2 regions of the Paraburkholderia sp. J12 genome follow, and region 1 is predicted to be linked to the other one. Evidence: riboswitches for the same ligand, from Rfam matches in the RefSeq annotation. Region 1 holds a riboswitch; the other holds the start of a gene.
The links. Region 1 has a riboswitch for glycine ahead of gcvT (glycine cleavage system aminomethyltransferase GcvT). Riboswitches for the same ligand answer to the same signal wherever they lie in the genome.

Region 1 (9,653 bases):
CGTCGTCGCCCACCGCCGTGAACGCGGCGCGCGGGCCCGCCAGCAGCTTGAGCAGTTCGTACTGGCAGGTGTTGGTGTCCTGGTACTCGTCGATCAGCAGGTAGCGCAGCTTGTTCTGCCAGCGCTCGCGCACGGGTTCGTTCTTCGCGAAGAGCTCGGTGGGCAGGCGGATCAGGTCGTCGAAATCGACGGCCTGGTAGGCGTGCAGCGTCGCCACGTAGTTGCGATAGACGATCGCGGCCTGGTGTTCGTCTTCGTTCGATGCCGTCGCCAGCGCCTCTTCGGGCATCACGAGACCGTTCTTCCAGAGCGAGATGATCGACTGGATCTTGCGGATAAAGCCCTTGTCGGTCGATCCCACCTGCTCCTGGATCATCGAGAAGCAGTCGTCCGAATCCATGATCGAGAACTGGGGCTTGAGTCCCAGATGCTCGGCTTCCTGGCGCAGGATCTGCACGCCCAGCGAGTGGAAGGTGCAAACCGTCAGTTGATTGGTCGGCACCTTGCGGCCTTCCTTGCCGGGCGTCGTGAGCGTCTTGCCTTCGAGCAGCTTGCCCACGCGCTCGCGCATTTCGGCGGCGGCCTTGTTGGTGAAGGTGACGGCCGCGATATGGCGCGGCTCGAAGCCTTTCGCTTCGATCAGGTGCGCGATCTTCTGCGTGATCACACGCGTCTTGCCGCTGCCCGCGCCGGCGAGCACGAGACAGGGACCGTCGAGATAGCGCACCGCTTCGCTTTGGGCGGGATTCAGGCCTGCGGACATCGTTGCTGGATTGGGAAAAACGGGTGGAACGGCTGGGGGCCGGGTTGGACCGGCCGGCGCGAGGCGCGCGGGAGGTGCGATGTTAACACGATCGAACCTCGCTCCCCCCGCACCCGGCCGCGTGCCACAATAACGCCCTCCCGCCCACTGCGGCCGCGGCGGCGTTTCACCTTCGCCGCGCCGTCCCTTGCAGGATTCGCCTCATGACTTCTCCGCTGAAAATCGGCCTGATGGGTTATGGTTTTGCCGGCCAGACCTTCCACGCTCCCGTGATCGCGCATTGCAAGGCCGTCGAGCTCGCCGCCATCGCGACGGGCCAGCCGGAACGCGCCCGCGCCGACTTTCCCGCCGCCGCGATCGTCCCCGATCTCGACGCCCTGCTCGCGCTCGCCGAGGTGGAGTGCGTGGTGATCGCGACACCCAACGATACGCACTTCGACCTCGCGCGCCGCACGCTCGAGCACGGCAAGCACGTGCTCGTAGACAAGCCGGTCACGCTGACTTCCGCACAAGCGCGCACGCTCGCCGCGCTGGCGGCCGGGCGCGGTCTCGTCTTCGCGCCGTTCCACAATCGCCGCTGGGACGGCGATTTCCTCACCGTGCGCGCACTCCTCGAAAGCGGCGAGCTGGGCCGGGTGACGCACTTCGAGTCGCACTTCGACCGTTTCCGCCCGCTCGTGCGCCAGCGCTGGCGCGAAGACGCCGCGCGCGGTGGCGGTCTGCTCTACGATCTCGGGCCGCACCTGATCGACCAGACGCTTGCGCTCTTCGGCACGCCCGAAACGGTGACGGCCTTCGTGCGCACGCGCCGCGACAACGCCACGGCGCCCGATTACGCACATCTCGTGCTCGGCTACGCCCAACACGATGCGGTGCTGCACGCGAGCGCGCTCGCGGCTTTCTCGCCGCGCTTCGTCATCAACGGCACGCGCGGCGGCTACCTGAAAAACGGTCTCGACACCCAGGAGGACCAGCTGAAGGCCGGGCTGCGTCCGGGCCAGGCGGGTTTCGGCGCCGGCAACGAAGCCGGCCAGCTGCACGTGCTGCTCGACGACGGCGGCGAAACCGGACGCCCGCTGCCGACGCTCGACGGCGACTACACGGGCCTCTACCGGGCGCTCGCCGCGTCGATCCGCGAAGGCCTGCCGTTCCCGGTGAGCCCGCAGGACGCCATCGACGTGATGACCGTGATCGAGCTCGCAATGCAGAGCGCCGCCGAAGGACGCACGCTGGCCTTCACGCGAGGCCACTGAAAACCGAAAGCCGGGCCGCCGCACGTCGGCGGCCCGGGGAGCCAGACGGCGCGGGCGTTTCCGAACCGACCCCGCGCCGTTTTTGTTTTCGCGAGGCCGCCCATCGCGTGGCCAAATATTTCGATGTCCCGCGCAACACCTTTCATTGTTCCGACATCCATGAAAGATGATTACAAACGGTTACATGTGGCGGCGCGTGGCCGGTCATCGGAAGCCGCGCTTCGGACGTTGGGCGTTCGGACAACGCCAGAAAGAGCGACAACGACCAAAAGGAGAGTCTTAATGTCTCGCATCGCCCGCACACTTGCCGCAAGCGCCCTCGTTTCGACGCTGGCTGCCTGCGTCGTCAACCAGCCGCCGCCCCCGCCGCCCGGCCCGACGCCGCATCAGATCGCCGTCGAGCGTCTGCACCAGGTGGATGGCCGCATCGATAACCTGAGCCACCGCATCGACGTGCACGTGAACCAGGGCTACTATCCGCCGCCCCAAGGTGGCGCGCTGCATCACCGCCTCGACGAAATCCGCGGCGAAGCGCACAACATGGCAGCCCAGCACGGCGGCGGTCTCTCCGGCGACGAGCAACGCGTGCTGAACCAGGAACTCGACCAGGCCGCTCACGCCATCGGCGAGTAACGCCTGGGCAATCCCTGAGTCATCCCTTCGCGGCGTGCGCTCTGCGCGCCCGCTTCCGGTGTGGGGACCGCTGCGCTGCGGTCCTCACACCGGCTCCCTCCGCGGCAGGACACGCCGCCGGCGCCCGGGCGCCATCTGTCCCTCCCGATCAAAATTTTCCGCATTGACACGCCCTGTGCGCGTCGCGCACAATCGCTGCGCGCGCCGGGAGAGCGTGCCGATTGCCGCTTTGCTGCGCGCACCCGGCACCGCCGAAGGGGCAACCCACAAACTCTCAGGCAAAAGGACCGTGCGCGCCGGACCGCCTATCCGCCAGCTCCGCGCGCCATCGCGCGCGGGCGAACGGAGACGCAACGAGGTCCGCACTCTGGAGAGCGGCAGCAGAACGGCGGCAAGACAGGCCGCGTTCAGACTGCCCACCGAAGGGGCGCGCGCCGCCCAGTGCCGACTACCGCGGCGCCCGGCGCAATCTCTCAGGTACCGAGGACAGAGGGGCCATGCAAGAAGCGTCCACAGGCATCGTGCCTGCGGCGCGTCATGCATGGCCCTTTTCGTTTTCGACCGTGCCGAGGCCGCCCCATGACCGAACTGAAACACACCCCGCTCAACGCTACGCACCGTGCGCTCAACGCCCGCATGGTCGATTTCGGCGGCTGGGACATGCCCGTGAACTACGGCTCGCAGATCGACGAGCACCACGCCGTGCGCACCGACGCCGGCATGTTCGACGTCTCGCACATGTGCGTCGTCGATTTCGCCGGTCCGAAGGCACGCGCCTTCTTCCAGCGCGCGCTCGCCAACAACGTCGCCAAGCTGACCACGCCGGGCCGCGCCCTCTACACCTGCATGCTCAACCCCGAAGGCGGCGTGATCGACGACCTGATCGTCTATTACTTCGCCGACGATCAGTTCCGCACCGTCGTCAACGCCAGCACGGCCGACAAAGACATCGCCTGGCTCGAGAAGCTCAACGCCGAAGAAGGCTTCGGCCTCACCATCACGCCGCGCCGCGATCTTGCGATCGTCGCCGTGCAGGGCCCGAACGCCCGCGAGAAGGTCTGGCAGGTGGCGCCCTCCACGCGCAGCAGCACCGAAATCCTCAAGCCCTTCAACGCCGCGAAGATCGAAAGCACGCCGTTCGGCGAGCTGATGATCGCGCGCACGGGCTATACCGGCGAAGACGGCTTCGAAGTGGTCGTGCCCGCCATAGCCGTGTGCGAACTCTGGGACGCGCTGCAGCGCCAGGGCGTGAAGCCCGCCGGCCTTGGCGCGCGCGACACGCTGCGCCTCGAAGCCGGCATGAACCTGTACGGCCAGGACATGGACGAAGGCGTCTCGCCGCTCGACGCGGGCCTCGCCTGGACCGTCGACCTGAAAGAGCCGCGCGACTTCGTCGGCCGCGCCGCGCTGGAGGCGAACGGCTCGCGCATGACCTTCGTCGGCCTGATCCTGCAGAAGGAAAACGGCAAGGCGGGCGGCGTGCTGCGCGCGCACCAGAAGGTGCTCACTCCGCACGGAGAAGGCGAAATCACGAGCGGCACCTTCTCGCCCACCATGCAGGAATCCATCGCCTTCGCGCGCGTGCCGCAAGGCGTGCAGCCGGGCGATGTCGTGCAGGTGCAGATCCGCGACAAAGCCCTTCCCGCAAGCGTGGTAAAACTGCCGTTCGTGCGCAACGGCAAGGTGCTGGCCGCCTGACCCGGGCGCGTACGCCCCCCTCTTTCACGTATTCACAAGCAACCACGCACTGGAGCATCCTATGAGCATCCCGGCCGATCTGAAATACACCGAATCGCACGAATGGGTCCGCACCGAAGCCGACGGCACGCTGACCGTCGGCATCACGGACCACGCGCAGGAAGCGCTCGGCGACATCGTCTTCCTCGAGCTGCCCGAAGCGGGCCGCTCGGTCTCGGCCGGCGACGCCGTTGCCGTGATCGAGTCGGTGAAGGCCGCCTCGGACATCTACGCTCCGGTTGCGGGCGAGATCGTCGAATCGAACAGCGCGCTCGTCGATACGCCCGACCAGGTGAACGGCGCGCCCTATGAATCGTGGCTCTTCAAGATCAAGCCGGCCGCGGGCGCTGCGCTCGACCGCCTGATCGACGCCGGCGCCTACGAAAAGGCCATCGGCGCCTAACCGCACCGCCCAAACCGTACCCGCGCGGCGGCCGAGCCCGGCCGCCGCGCCAGCAGGAACGCCCATGAAGCTCGAACACCCGGATCGTCTGATGAACACCTCCCTCACCCTCGCTGCGCTCGAAACGCACGAAGCCTTCGCCGGCCGCCACATCGGCCCCGACACGGCCGACCAGCAGGCGATGCTCGACGCACTCGGCTTCGCCTCGCGCGCGGCGCTGATCGACGCGGTGATTCCGGCTGCGATCCGCCGCAAGGAAACGCTGCCGCTCGGGCCGTTCGCGCAGTCGCGCACGGAAGCCGAAGCGCTCGCGGGCCTGCGCGCGCTCGCCGACAAGAACCAGGTGTTCCGCTCCTATATCGGACAGGGCTACTTCGACACGCACACGCCGGCCGTCATCCTGCGCAACGTGCTCGAAAACCCGGCGTGGTACACGGCGTACACGCCGTACCAGCCGGAAATCTCGCAGGGCCGACTCGAAGCCCTGCTGAACTACCAGCAGATGATCATCGACCTCACGGGTCTCGCGATCTCGAACGCGTCGCTGCTCGACGAAGCCACGGCCGCCGCCGAAGCGATGACGCTCGTGCAACGCGTGGGCAAGTCGAAGTCGAACGTCTTCTACGTGGCCGACGACGTGCTGCCGCAAACCCTCGAAGTGGTGAAGACGCGCGCGAAGCCGATCGGCATCGAAGTGAAGGTCGGCCCCGCGGCGCAAGCCGCGCAGGCGGGCGCCTTCGGCGTGCTGCTCCAGTACCCGGGCGTGAACGGCGACGTGCGCGACTACCGCGAACTCGCCGCCGCCATCCACGCGGCGGGCGGCGCGGTGATCGCCGCCGCCGACCTGCTCGCGCTCACCGTGCTCGCGCCGCCGGGCGAATGGGGCGCGGACGTGGCCGTGGGCAACTCGCAACGCTTCGGCGTGCCGATGGGCTTCGGCGGCCCGCACGCCGCCTACCTCGCGGTGAAGGACGAATTCAAGCGCCAGATGCCGGGCCGTCTCGTCGGCGTGACCGTCGACGCGCAGGGCAACCCGGCGCTGCGCCTCGCGCTGCAAACGCGCGAACAGCACATCCGCCGCGAGAAGGCCACCTCGAACGTCTGCACGGCGCAGGCGCTGCTCGCCATCATGGCCAGCATGTACGCGGTCTATCACGGTCCGCAGGGCCTCAAGACGATCGCCCTGCGCGTGAACCGCGTCGCGGCCATTCTCGCGGCCGGCGCGAAGCAGCTGGGCTACACGCTCGTCAACGAAGCCTTCTTCGATACGCTCACGTTCGAATCGGGCGCGCGCACCCAGGCGCTGCACGACGCGGCGCTCGCGCGCGGCATGAACCTGCGCCACGTGAGCGAAACGCGCGTCGGCATCTCCGTCGACGAAACCACCACGCGCGCCGATCTCGCCGATCTGCTCGCCGTGTTCGCACAAGCCGCGTTCGCAGGCGTTGCGCCTTCGGTCGATGCGCTCGACGCCGAAATCGCCGCACAGGCCGCCGCGTCGTTCCCGGCTGCGCTGGTGCGCGAAAGCGCGTACCTCACGCACCCGGTGTTCAATCGCCACCACTCGGAAACGGAAATGCTGCGCTATCTGCGCAGCCTCTCCGACAAGGACCTCGCGCTCGACCGCTCGATGATCCCGCTCGGCTCGTGCACGATGAAGCTCAACGCCACGTCCGAAATGCTGCCGGTCACGTGGCCCGAGTTCGGCCGCATCCACCCGTTCGCACCGGCCGAGCAAACCGTCGGCTATCGCGAGATGGTCGATCAGCTCGAACAGATGCTCGTGGCCGCCACCGGCTACGCCGCCGTTTCGCTGCAACCGAACGCGGGCTCGCAGGGCGAGTACGCGGGCCTGCTCATCATTCAGGCCTACCACGCCTCGCGCGGCGAAGGCCATCGCGACGTCTGCCTGATTCCCGCTTCGGCGCACGGCACGAACCCCGCATCGGCGCAGATGGCCGGCATGCAGGTGGTGGTCGTGGCCTGCGACGCGCAGGGCAACGTCGACCTCGCCGACCTCAAGGCCAAGGCCGAACAGCATGCGGCGAAGCTCGCGGCGATCATGATCACGTATCCCTCCACGCACGGCGTGTTCGAGCAGAACGTGCGCGAAGTCTGCGAGATCGTGCATGCGCACGGCGGCCAGGTCTACGTGGACGGCGCGAACATGAACGCGATGGTCGGCCTCGCGGCCCCGGGCCAGTTCGGCGGCGACGTCTCGCACCTGAACCTGCACAAGACCTTCTGCATTCCGCACGGCGGCGGCGGCCCGGGCGTCGGCCCGGTCGCAGTGGGCGCGCACCTCGCGCAATTCCTGCCGAACCAGCTTTCCACGGGCTACAAGCGCTCGGCGGACCAGGGGCACGGCATCGGCGCCGTGAGCGCGGCGCCTTACGGCTCGGCCTCGATCCTGCCGATCTCGTGGATGTACATCGCCATGATGGGCGCGGCCAACCTCACGGCCGCCACGGAAACCGCGATCCTCAACGCGAACTACGTCGCGAAGAAGCTCGCGCCGCACTTCCCGGTGCTCTACAGCGGCCCGGGCGGACTCGTCGCGCACGAGTGCATTCTCGACCTGCGCCCCATCAAGGACGCGAGCGGCATCACCGTGGACGACGTGGCCAAGCGCCTGATGGACTACGGCTTCCACGCGCCCACCATGAGCTTCCCGGTACCGGGCACGCTGATGGTCGAACCGACCGAGTCGGAATCGAAGGAAGAGCTCGACCGCTTCATCGACGCGATGGTCGCGATCCGCGCCGAAATCCGCGCCGTGGAAGAAGGCCGCGCGGACAAGGAAGACAACCCGCTGCGCCATGCGCCGCACACGGCCGCCGTGGTCGTCGCCGACGACTGGAAGCACACCTATTCGCGCGAACAGGCCGCCTATCCGGTGCGCTCGCTCGTCGCGCGCAAGTACTGGCCGCCGGTCGGCCGCGCCGACAATGCCTATGGCGACCGCAACCTGTTCTGCTCGTGCGTGCCGATTGCCGAGTACAGCGACGCAGCGCAAGAGGCCAGCGAAGCCTGAGCGCCGCACCGGCCGCCGCCATCTGCATCCAGCCTGTCACGGGGGTCGATGCCGGCGGCGGCCCTTGCACTCACATTTGCCGCCGCAAACCGTTAACATCACACACCTGTCAGCCTTGAATCAGGGAGTCCCGCATGGCGCGGAAGGTGCGAACGGTCTCAACCCGGGCTTCGACCCGGCAGGCGCGCGGCGGCGCGCGCTCGTCCGATACGAACAATCCGGCTGGCCGGTCCCCTCGTTCCGGTTTGCGTACTGCTTCGGCCCCGGCCCGGCTCGCCGCCGTGCTGGCGGCGGCCTGCACCTGGCTTGCCGCCGCGCCCGCAGCACACGCGGCCATGAACTTCTGCGCGGCGCCGGCCTTGCAGTCGAGCGAACGCACGAACGCCGATCCGGGCGTGAAAGCGCTGGTGGCCGAAGTGCAGGCGCACGTGAACGACGTGCCGCATCCGCTCGCGAAGCTGCACACCGAAGGCACGCTGCCGCACGAGGGCATCTACGACGAGAGCGTGGAGGCGGAAAAGGAACTCGACCTGATGCGCAACGCCGCGCTCGCGTGGCGCGCAACGGGCGACGAGCGCTATCTGAAGCTCGTCGACCGCTTCCTCGCCGCGTGGGTGAGCACCTATCAGCCGAGCTTCAACCCCATCGACGAAACGCGCTTCGAAGGCCTGATCCTCGCGTACGACATGACCGCGAGCGCGCTTTCCGTGAAGACGCGCAACGCGACCATGGCATTCCTGAACCGCATGGGCAGCGGCTATATCGCGCAGGTGGATGCGCAGCCGCGGCCGCTGAAAGGCACGTTCGCGAACAACTGGCAGAGCCACCGGGTCAAACTGATCGCGATGATCGCGTTCACGCTGGACAACCGCAAGATGATTGCGGCGGCGCAGCGGCTCTTCGTGGAGCACATCGGCGACAACGTCGCGCCCGACGGTTCGACGCTCGACTTCGGCGAGCGCGACGCGCTGCACTACGTGACCTACGACCTGCAGCCGCTCGTGACAGCCGCGCTCGCCGCGCGCCGCCACAACCGCAACTGGCTGCCCGAAAAGGCGGCCAACGGCGCGACGCTCGCCAGGGCGCTCGACTGGCTCACGCCCTACGCGCTCGGCGAGAAGACGCACGAGGAGTTCGTGCACTCGAGCGTGCCGTTCGACGCGCGGCGGCGCGAAGCGGGCCTGCCGGGTTATTCCGGCGACTGGGACCCGAAGAACGCCGCCGAGCTGTATCACCTGGCCGCCCGACTGGACGGCCGCTATGCGCCGATCGCGCTCAAGCTCGCGCCGACGCCGCCCGCGTGGCTCGCCGTGTGCCTGCCGCTGCCCGCGCGCTAACGGCGCCGGACGTCGCGCACGCGGCTTGCGCCATCGATTGAAACAGAGTTGAGTTTTTTGAAGCAGGAGCAGTCCTCATCATGGCAGTCAGCGTTTTCGATCTCTTCAAAGTCGGCATCGGGCCGTCCAGCTCGCACACCGTCGGGCCGATGCGCGCAGCGCTGATGTTCGCCGAAGGACTCGAGCGCGACGGCCTGCTGGCCGCCACCGCGACGGTCAAGGTGGAGCTGTACGGCTCGCTCGGCGCCACGGGCAAGGGCCACGGCACCGACCGCGGCGTGATGCTCGGCCTCATGGGCGACGCGCCCGACACGGTCGACCCCGACACCATCGCCGAACGCCTCGAAGCCGTGCGCGCCTCGCGCCTGCTCGCGCTGCTCGGCCATCACACGATTCCGTTCGTGCAGAAGGAGCACATCGCCTTCTATCGCCAGGCGCTGCCCGAGCACCCGAACGGCATGAAGCTGCGCGCGCTCGACGCCAACGGCGAAAC
Region 2 (9,653 bases), on a different contig from region 1:
CGGATTGGGGTTTCTGGCACCTGAGCCAGTTCGCGCTGGATTATCGCAAGCTCTTTGGCGTGCGGCCTTCCGATACGCTCAAGAGCGCTATTGGTGAGGATTACGATTTATCGTGATCGTGTTTCGTGTTGTCGTGTCGATCTGCCCAGGTTGCTGCAGTCTACGGCGTGACCATTCCTTTGTCAGTCGCCGCCTTGACGACCGTTTGACACACAAAAGGAACGCATCAACCACGAAACGACTATTCGTTTAAAAGACATTTTAGCTCATCAAAAAAATCGAGGCAGCCGTATAACCCCACAAAGCAGGGTTAAAATAAAATCTATATGTGGCACAAAAATTTTAATCAAGATGATTTCCTACCTCCTCTTCGAATTTTTTATTTTGCATAGCGTCTCTGCAATTTCCCGGTGAGAACTGCCTCTCTTGAAGCAGGCCATGATCTCTTTCAGAGTATTTCCCCAAAGATCACTATGCTGTTGAAACGTAGATTTTCAGATTTTTCGTCGCTCCTTTCTTTGTCAACGTGGCCGCATCCCGGGCCGCCCAAGCCTCGCTCAGTGATTGGGATACTTCAATTTACCTGGACTATCGCGCTGGCATTTTGCAAAGCGTGACGATTTCGCAGACATTCATCCGTCAACTACACCAGTGATCAAAAATCATCTACCAGAGCCGCTCTCCGACGTACTTACTGCACAATCACGGAAAGAACCTGGTGGCTCGGTTTGGGCAACGGCCCAATTCGACTGATTTCCCGCAGTTAGCAGTATTTTGAGACTTCCCGTGCGCATAGAATCGTCACGGATTCCTTTTGTTGTATTGATCCGCCAGATTGCAGGAATCGCAATAAATATTTCACGACAAACAAAGCATGCCGAACTCATACTAGGCAATCAGGATAATTTATAATGCCTTATAACGCTTCAGTAGCCTCCACCTACGCACGTATCCATGCAAGACTCACGAGTATCGGCCGATGTGCGGAGTATGTTCGTCGCGCAATCGACAACGGCGGACAACCGATTGCCCACACTGCCCGCGCAAAGGACATGGGACATGCGCTAACCGATGCGGGCTTCGGTGAAGTGCCGAACGCCACGCCGCAGGCGGGGGACGTGGTTGTGATTCAACCCGCGCCGGGGCACCCTGACGGACATGCCGCAATCTACGATGGCCAGCGTTGGGTCTCGGATTTCCGGCAACAGCATGGGCTCTACCCAGGCCCGGCATACCGACAGGCGCGCCCGTCCTACAAGATTTACCGTCACAACTGAGGCGCAACATGAGACGCTTTCTCTATCTTGTACTCGCTGCGCTATCGTTCACGATGCCTTTGCGCAGTGCGCTCGCGACCGGTGCGGCGAATGCACCCGAAGCGCGCGCAAATGCCTTCTATTCGTGGTTTATCGCGAACGACACGGACAAGTCATATCCGCTCAATCTGCCGGCTATCGAGCAATTCGTAAGTGCAAAGACAGTCAGCCGACTTCGCGACGATTACGCACGCTCGGGTCCACCCGGTGGTGTCGATTACTTCCTCAAGGTACAGGACTATGACGGGCGCGATTGGTCCCAGCATATCGCAACCCATGGGGCAATCATGCTCGGCGACGTTGCGGTCGTGCCGGTCACGTTTGGTTCGAATGCCAAAACGAGCGTCCTCGTATTCATGCGCCGGATTGATGGCACATGGGAAATTACCAAGGTAGACGATACAGAGGACTACCATTAAATTGCCTTCAGACGGACCACGCTTCATACAGCGCGTTCTCAGCGAGTAGTCTGCTTGCGTCACTGTGCCTGGGCGGTTTCGCGACGTCCGGTGATGCTCCCAACACGTTCGTACTATTGCGCCGACACCACAACAAGAAAATGCCAAAGAAGCCAGCCCCTACCCTTCAAATAAAACCCCTTGCCCTCGCCGATTTGAACAGGTAGTCTTGCGCTGTTCTACGACGCAGCACGGGAGAGATCGTCCATCGCGACGACGCCGACGGAGCAACCGCCCCGGAAACTCTCAGGCAAAAGGACCGTGCAGCGGGAACATCTGGAGAGCGGCGCTGCACGCGCCCACCGAAGGGGAGCCTGCCACCACAGCCGGTCGGCACGCGAAACTCTCAGGTACATGGACAGATGGGGCATTGGCGCCGGTTGAGATCGGCCGGCAATGCTCAACACCACTGGACATGTCATGTCACGAATCGCCATCATTGGCGCCGGCATTACCGGCGTCACGACCGCTTACGCCCTCGCCCGCCGCGGTTGCCGCGTCACCGTGCTCGAACGCCACCGCTACGCGGCCATGGAAACCTCGTTCGCCAACGGCGGCCAGCTCTCCGCCAGCAACGCCGAGGTCTGGAACAGCCGCGCCACGGTGCTCAAAGGGCTGCGCTGGATGTTCAGGCGCGACGCACCGCTCCTGATGAATCCCAAGCCGGGCTGGCACAAATACAGCTGGATCGGCGAGTTCCTGCGGCAGATTCCGCACTACCGCGACAACACGATCGAAACCGTACGCCTCGCCCTTGCCGCTCGCGAGCACCTCTTTTCGATTGCGGAACGCGAAGGCATCGATTTCGACCACGAAAAGCGCGGTATTCTGCACTTCTATGCAACGCGCCGCGAATTCGAAACCGCCACAAAAGTAAACGCGCTGCTGCGCGAGGGCGGCCTCGAACGGCGGCCGGTCACGCCCGACGAAATACGTGCGCTCGAACCGGCGCTGCATGGCCCGTTTTACGGCGGCTTTTTCACCGAATCGGATTCCACCGGCGATATCCACAAGTTCACGCGCGGCCTCGCGCAAGCATGCGCTCGTCTTGGTGTGGAGTTTCGCTACGACACGACCGTGCAGGCCATCGTCGAGTCCGCAGACGGAACGCTTGCTGTCGGCACGCAACGCGAGGGGCAACAGGACACGGAACACTTCGACCGCGTCGTGATCTGCGCAGGCGTGGGCAGCCGCGCATTGGCAGCGTACGTGGGCGACCACGTCAACGTCTATCCCGTGAAGGGCTACTCGATCACGGTCTGCCTCGACGACGAAGCCAGCCGAAGCGCGGCGCCATGGGTCAGCCTGCTCGACGACAGCGCAAAGATCGTCACGAGCCGGCTGGGCGCCGAGCGCTTCCGCGTAGCGGGCACGGCGGAGCTCAACGGCATGAATCGCGACATCCGCGCGGACCGCATCGAGCCGCTCGTCAACTGGACCCGCAGGCATTTCCCGGGCATGTCCACCGCGCGCGTGGTTCCCTGGGCCGGATTGCGGCCCATGCTGCCGGGCATGCTGCCCAAGGTGGGCGCCGGCCGGCAACGCAACATCTTCTACAACACGGGGCACGGGCACCTGGGATGGACGCTTTCGGCAGCAACGGCCGAGGCCGTCGCACAACTCGTGAACAACGAACAGGCGAGTTCGCCGAGTTCGCCGAGTTCACCGAGTTCACCGATTGCGCCGAACCCCGGCAAACGGCAGAACCTCGCAAGCAAGGCAAGCTGATCACATTCGCCGGCTTTTCGCGAATCTCGCCATGCGCGGGGTTCGCAATCCGGTCCGACGGGCGGACACGCGCGACTCATACAGAGAAGCGCTGTCTCGCCCTCTTGTACTTTTTTTCATGAAATGAAGAAGTCCCGCGTGGATGCGATGCCCTATCCTGTTTGCGAATCCGCTCGTTTCGCAACCCAGCATCCCCGTGGAGTAATTGATGTCACGCAGAACCCATGGCCCGCGTAGGGACTACTCATACGCAGGTTTGCTTTTTCGCAAAGCAATCGGATTCTCCATTGTCTGCGGCGGGTTCACCGTGATTCTGGGACATCTGCTGTAAAGCGCTTCTCCGCGGGACGGCAGCCCATGGCAAGCCGCCCGCGCCTCCTATCAAACACTCGTGCGCTCGGCCTGCTGCTGGATCGTCAGCGATGACTTCCCGCGTGCGAACGTCCCGATCGACGCCGCTATCTCAGGCACAGCGCGATACGTGAGCAGCGAGCCGGCAACGGCGAGCAGCAGCGGAAACATCAGGTCGTGATTGGCGTGTGTGAACTCCACGATCAACACCACGGCCGTGACCGGCATCTGCATCGAAGCCGCGAGGAACGCGCCCGCGCCGATCAGCGCGCACGCGCCAGGCACGACGCCCGGCAGAAAGTGATTCCACACGCCGCCCAGCACGACGGCAAAGAGCGCACCGTTGGTGAGGCCCGGCGTGAGCAGGCCGCCCTCGGCGCCGGCTCGCAGACTCGACGCTTCGATCGCCACTTTCAGCACGAGCAGCGCCGCAGCGAGCCCCATGCCAAGACTGCCGTCGAACGAGAGCGAAGCCGCACCCTTGCCGTTGCCTGCGAGTTGCGGAAACCACGCGAGCAGAACGCCGATTGCCGCGAAGTTCAGCACTGAAAGCAGCACGAGACGTCCACCGCGCGGCGCATGGGCACGCGCGCTCGAAGTGAGCTTCACGAAACCCCAGGCCGCAAGGCCGAAGAGCGGGCCGCAAACGGCGGCCCAGACCAGCAGCGGGCCGTCCAGCACGAACGTGGGCACCAGGTACTGCTGATCGTTGCCGAGTCCGCTCCACGCCACCACGGCGGCAACCGTCGAGGTGACGAGAGCCGCGATCAGCGCCCGCGGCGCGAACGTGCCGAGCAGCACCTCGAGCACGAACACCGCGCCGCCCAGCGGCACGTTATAGACGGCGGCAAGACCTGCCCCGGCGCCGCAGGCGACCAGCAAACGGCAGTCGTCCGGCGTGAGGCCCGCGCGGTTCGCGAGATGCCCCGCCAGCAGCGAGCCGATCTCGCGCGGCGCCACTTCGCGGCCGAGCGGCGAGCCCAGCGCAACGGTCACGATCTGCAGCAGCGCATGCACGAGCGTGCTGATCACCGGCATGCGCGGGTCTTTCGCGCCCACGGCCTTGCGGATGCTCACGAGCGGACGCCCGAAGCGATAGAGGGCGGCCCAGCCGAGGCCTGCCACCAGGCCGCAGAACAGCAGCACGAGCAGCCGCCGCTCGGGCGAAGCCGCGCTCACACCCTCCAGAAAGCTCTCGTGCCCGACCCATTGCCCGATGTCGTAGCCGTAGGCGAGGTGCTGGATCGCGTGCAGCAGCAGCGCCAGCGCCATGCCGCCCAGCCCCGCGCCGACGCCGGTCAGCACGGTGACGAGCGCGAACGTGAGGGGTTTGCTGATCGTGGGGGAAGTGGGGCTGGCGTTCACGGCGGTCTGCATCGATGGATTAAGGGATAACCCGAATCGTACAGGCCCCGCGTGATGTTAATGGTGAATTATTTAGATAAATTCATGATCTAAACGCATCAAAGCCTAGAACCGGTGCCGCATGCCGATCCCGGCCACCATCTGCTGATCCGTGGACGAAGGCGTCTGCGCCGTGATGTCCGCGCCGAGGCCGGACCCGTCGGCGCTGATGTGCTGGTAGCTGACCTGCGCGTAAAGGTCCGTCCGCGTAGAAAGGAAATAGTCGGCCATTACGGACACCTCGTGCCAGCGCGGGCGATGCTCGCCGCTCGCACTGGAGAGCGTCCCTTGCGTGAACGTGTATTCGCCAGTCACGTGAAACGCCGGCGTGAGCGTATAGCTCGCGTTCAGTTCGTAGTTGCTGAAGCTCGCGCCCTGCCCGTTCTGGACCAGCCCGAGACTGTTAGCACTGTTGATCATCGTGAGGCCGGCCAGTTGCGTGCGGGTCCAGACGAAGCCGAAGCGCGCGTTGCCCACGAGATAGTTCACGCCGGCGCCGTAGATGCGCTGCTGCGCGGCCTCGAAGCTGCGGTCGTTGAGCGTAATCGCGCCGTTCGTATTGCTGCTGCCGCCGTTGTTCGCCTGCAGATAACCCACGCCGAGCACGAGCGGCCCGTTGGTGTACGAACCGCCCAGGCTGTACACGCGATTGTCGTCGAAGCCACCCGCTTCGTTCGAGAAGCCATAGAGCGCGCCGAATTTCACGCCCGAAAAGTCCACGCTCGTGTACTTGACCGAGTTGTTGACACGAAACGTGTTGTTAAGATTGTCGTTGTCGTACGGGTGCGCCGAGAAGTTGTTGCCGCCCGGATGGACGCCGGTAAAGCTGAGCGGCGCCACGTAATCGACCACCGAATCGTACTGGCGCCCGAGCGTCAGCTTGCCGTAGTGCTCGTTCGCGAGCCCCGCATACGCCTGATAGCCGAACAGGCGCCCGCCCTGGCGCGCCGAGCCGTTCATCACGCTGAAGCCGTTTTCGAGCTGGAACACCGCCGCGTTGCCGCCGCCCAGGTCCTCGCGGCCGCTCATGCCCCAGTGGCTGCCCGTGACGTCGCCGCTGCCCGCCTGCCAGACATGGTGACCAGCGGCATTGTCGTTCCAGACGAGCCCGGCGTCGATCACGCCGTAGAGCGTGACGCTGCCCTGTGCATGAACCCCGCATGCATAGACGGCCGCGCAGCTCGCGGCGAGGAGAGTCTTCTTCATGGTTCCCTTCGAATTGTCGTGGTGCGCCGTGACGCGCGAGCCGCCCGCGCGCGCACCGGCGCGGCGCTCGCACAAGGCGGGCGCCGGCCGGGTGTCGCTATTTCAGAGCGGTGTTCTGGACGGGTTGGCTGGGCCGGGGTGACGACAACGACAGGCGGCTGGCTGTGCCCTGCTAATCGGCAAGTGCGTCGATCAGAACCTGCAGATGCCCGCGCGAGCATCGTTCGATGCGTGCGCAGACACCGAAAACTTCGGCGAGACTTGCTGCGGTCACGACCTCGCCGGGCGCACCGAAGCGGACGATGCGCCCTTCGTGCAGCAGCATGGCGCGGTCGCACGCGCGCATGGCGGCGTTGATGTCGTGCAGCACGACCACCGTCACCATGCGCCGCTCGCGCGTAACCTCGCGCAGCACCTGCATGACGTGAAACTGATGGTTCAGGTCGAGCGCGGAAAGCGGTTCGTCGAGCAGCAGCACCTGCGGGTCGCGCACGAGCGCCTGTGCAATGCCCACGAGCTGCCGCTGGCCTCCGGAGAGTTCGTCGAGCGAGCGGCTGGCCAGCGCTTCGATACCGAGGCGCTCCAGCACCGCATAGGCAGCGGCCAGATCGCTGGACGACGCGCTGGACAACCCGCCGCGCCGCAACGCCGGATCGCGCGCCGCGCGGCCCGCCACCAGCACCGATTCGAGCACCTGAAGGCGCACGCCGGCAGGCAGCGTCTGCGGCAGATAGACCACGCTATGCGAGCGCGCACTGGCGGCAGAAAGCGCGAGCGGCGCGCCGTCGAGCGCGAGGCCACCCGAAGTCGGCGCGGTCAGGCCCGCGAGCGCGCGCAGCAGCGTGGACTTGCCGCTGCCGTTCGGCCCGAGCAGCGCCGTGATCTCGCCGCGCGGCAACGGTCCCGCGCTCAGGTTCCGCAGCACCTCGCGCCGGCCATACCGCACGGAAAGCCCCTGTATGACGAGGCCGCTCATTGCGACGCCCCCTGCGAGCGCACGACGATACCCAGAAAAAGCGGAATGCCCACGAGCGCCGTGACGATGCCCACGGGAATCAGCACGCCGGGCACGAGCAGCTTCGAAGCGATGGAGGCAAGCGAAAGCATCAGCGCGCCGAGCAACAGGCTGCCGGGCAGATAGAAACGGTGATCCTCGCCGAACAGCGTGCGCGCGATATGCGGCGCAATCAGGCCGACGAAGCCGATCGTGCCGACAAACGACACGGCCAGCGCCGAGAGAACCGACACGCGCAACAGCGTGCCGAGGCGCAGGCGCCGCACGTCGATGCCGAAGCTCGCCGCGCGTTCTTCGCCGAGACGCAAGGCAGTCAGCGTCCACGCGTTGCGCATCGAGAACGGCACGGCCACGGCCAGCGCCACCGTGAGCACGCCCACCTTCGGCCAGTCGGCGCGAGCGAGCGAGCCGAGCGTCCAGAACACGAGCCCCTGCAGCGCATCGGCGGAGGCCACGAACTGCATGAGCTCGACGAGCGCATGAAACGAGAACACGAGCGCGATGCCCATGAGCACCACGCCGGCCGTGCTCATGCCGCGCCAGCGCGCCACCGCGTCCAGCAAGATCGCGGAGAGAAACGCGAACAGAAACGCATTCGCCGAAATGATCCAGGTCTGGCCAACGCCGGGAATCGTCACATCCAGCACGATCGCAAGCGACGCGCCGAACGCCGCCGCCGCGGAAACGCCCAGCGTATAGGGGCTCGCCAGCGGATTGTTGAGGATGGTCTGCATCTCCGCGCCCGAGAGCCCGAGCGACGCGCCCACCACGAGCGCCATCACCGCATAGGGCAAGCGGATCTGCCACACGATCACGCTGTTGGCCGGATCGGCCGAAGCGCGCTCGAAGAGCGTATGCAGCAGCGTGGCGACCGGCAGACCCGACGGCCCGGAGCTCAGGTCGAACGTGAGCGAGGCGAGAATCAGCATCACCACGCCGAGCAGGCACAGCACACGCCGGCGCGTGAGGCGCGCATAAGCGCGCACCTGGTCTTTCGCCGCCTGATCCGCGCTCGAAGCGCGCGCGTCCTGCGGCGCCTGGGCTACGAGAGGCATGTCGCTCATCGCGCAGCCTGTGCCGCTTGTGCAGCGGGAGCGGCCTGAGCGGCCGGCAGCGGTGCATCCACCCATTCGGTGCCGGTGTTGGGGATCGCGAGGAAGCGCCGGAACAGTTCGTCCTCGGTGGCCTCCACGTCGAGCGACTGGAACTTCTGCGGATAGAACCACTTCGCGAACGCCTCGATCGCGATGATGTTGTACGGCGAATCGTAGTAGTCGTGCGAAATGCCGTGCACGCGACCGTCGTGAATGGCCTTGATGGTATTGAACCCCGGGCGCGCGATCAGTTGCGCGAGGCTTGCCGCAGCGTCGTGCGCGCTCGTGAGCGGCCCCACGCGCAACGAAGCAAGACCCGGCTTCGTGCGGCTGCCCGTGGCGATATACACATCCGGCTGCGCCGCGATCACCTGCTCCATGCTGATGTCGCCCAAGGCGCCCGGCAGAAGACCCGCCGCGATGTTGCGCCCGCCCGCGGCCTCGACGAAGTCGCCGAAGCTGCCCTTGCCCGCCGTATGGCAGCAGCCGGCATCCCACACGCCGGCCAGCAGATCGACGAACACCTTCGGGTGCTGCGCCTCGGGAACGGTGGCCACCACCTGCTCCACGCGAGCAAGATGCGCCTGGTAGAACTGAATATAGGCATCGGCCTCTTTCTCGCGATGCAGGACTTCGCCGAGAATCCGCATGCTGGGCAGCGTGTTCTGCATGGGGTGCACGCGGAAATCGACGAACACCACCGTCGTGCCGGTGGCCTCCAGTTGCTTGACCACCGCGTTATACGGGCTCGGGCCGTGTCCGGCGATGCTGAAAATCGCCACATCGGGCTTGAGGGCCAGCGCCTTCTCGTCGCTCACGCTGTCTTCCGTGGACTTGCCGATCTGCGGAATCTGGCGAATTTGCGGGAATTTCTGGGCATAGGCGCCGTAAGTCTGCGGGTCCATGGCCGGCAGATCACCCTGCCAGCCCACGATGCGCGCGAGCGGCTGCTGCCCTTCGAGCAGCGCCACCGCCGTGAGCAGGCGCCCTTCGCCCAGCAGAATGCGATGCGGCTCGGCCGGAATCTTGACGGTACGCCCGGCCAGGTCAGTCACGGTAAGCGGCACCTGCGAACGCTGCG

Region 2: linked by a shared signal. The riboswitch ahead of U5760_RS08905 (D-amino acid dehydrogenase) and the one ahead of gcvT (glycine cleavage system aminomethyltransferase GcvT) in region 1 are both predicted to bind glycine.

What each region holds. Positions count from the first base shown of each region.
Region 1 is NZ_CAJMZC010000002.1:678,379-688,031, reverse strand. It holds gene U5760_RS08105 (UvrD-helicase domain-containing protein) at 1-763, opposite strand, end outside; gene U5760_RS08100 (oxidoreductase) at 967-2,016, shown strand; gene U5760_RS08095 (hypothetical protein) at 2,299-2,649, shown strand; glycine riboswitch at 2,845-2,948, shown strand; glycine riboswitch at 3,007-3,149, shown strand; gene gcvT (glycine cleavage system aminomethyltransferase GcvT) at 3,229-4,347, shown strand; gene gcvH (glycine cleavage system protein GcvH) at 4,409-4,789, shown strand; gene gcvP (aminomethyl-transferring glycine dehydrogenase) at 4,854-7,823, shown strand; gene U5760_RS08075 (alginate lyase family protein) at 7,958-9,160, shown strand; gene U5760_RS08070 (L-serine ammonia-lyase) at 9,241-9,653, shown strand, end outside.
Region 2 is NZ_CAJMZC010000003.1:42,966-52,618, forward strand. It holds gene U5760_RS08895 (helix-turn-helix domain-containing protein) at 1-116, shown strand, start outside; gene U5760_RS08900 (DUF3828 domain-containing protein) at 1,286-1,735, shown strand; glycine riboswitch at 1,957-2,046, shown strand; gene U5760_RS08905 (D-amino acid dehydrogenase) at 2,195-3,502, shown strand; gene U5760_RS08910 (chloride channel protein) at 3,884-5,230, opposite strand; gene U5760_RS08915 (porin) at 5,324-6,463, opposite strand; gene U5760_RS08920 (ABC transporter ATP-binding protein) at 6,636-7,439, opposite strand; gene U5760_RS08925 (FecCD family ABC transporter permease) at 7,436-8,542, opposite strand; gene U5760_RS08930 (ABC transporter substrate-binding protein) at 8,539-9,653, opposite strand, start outside.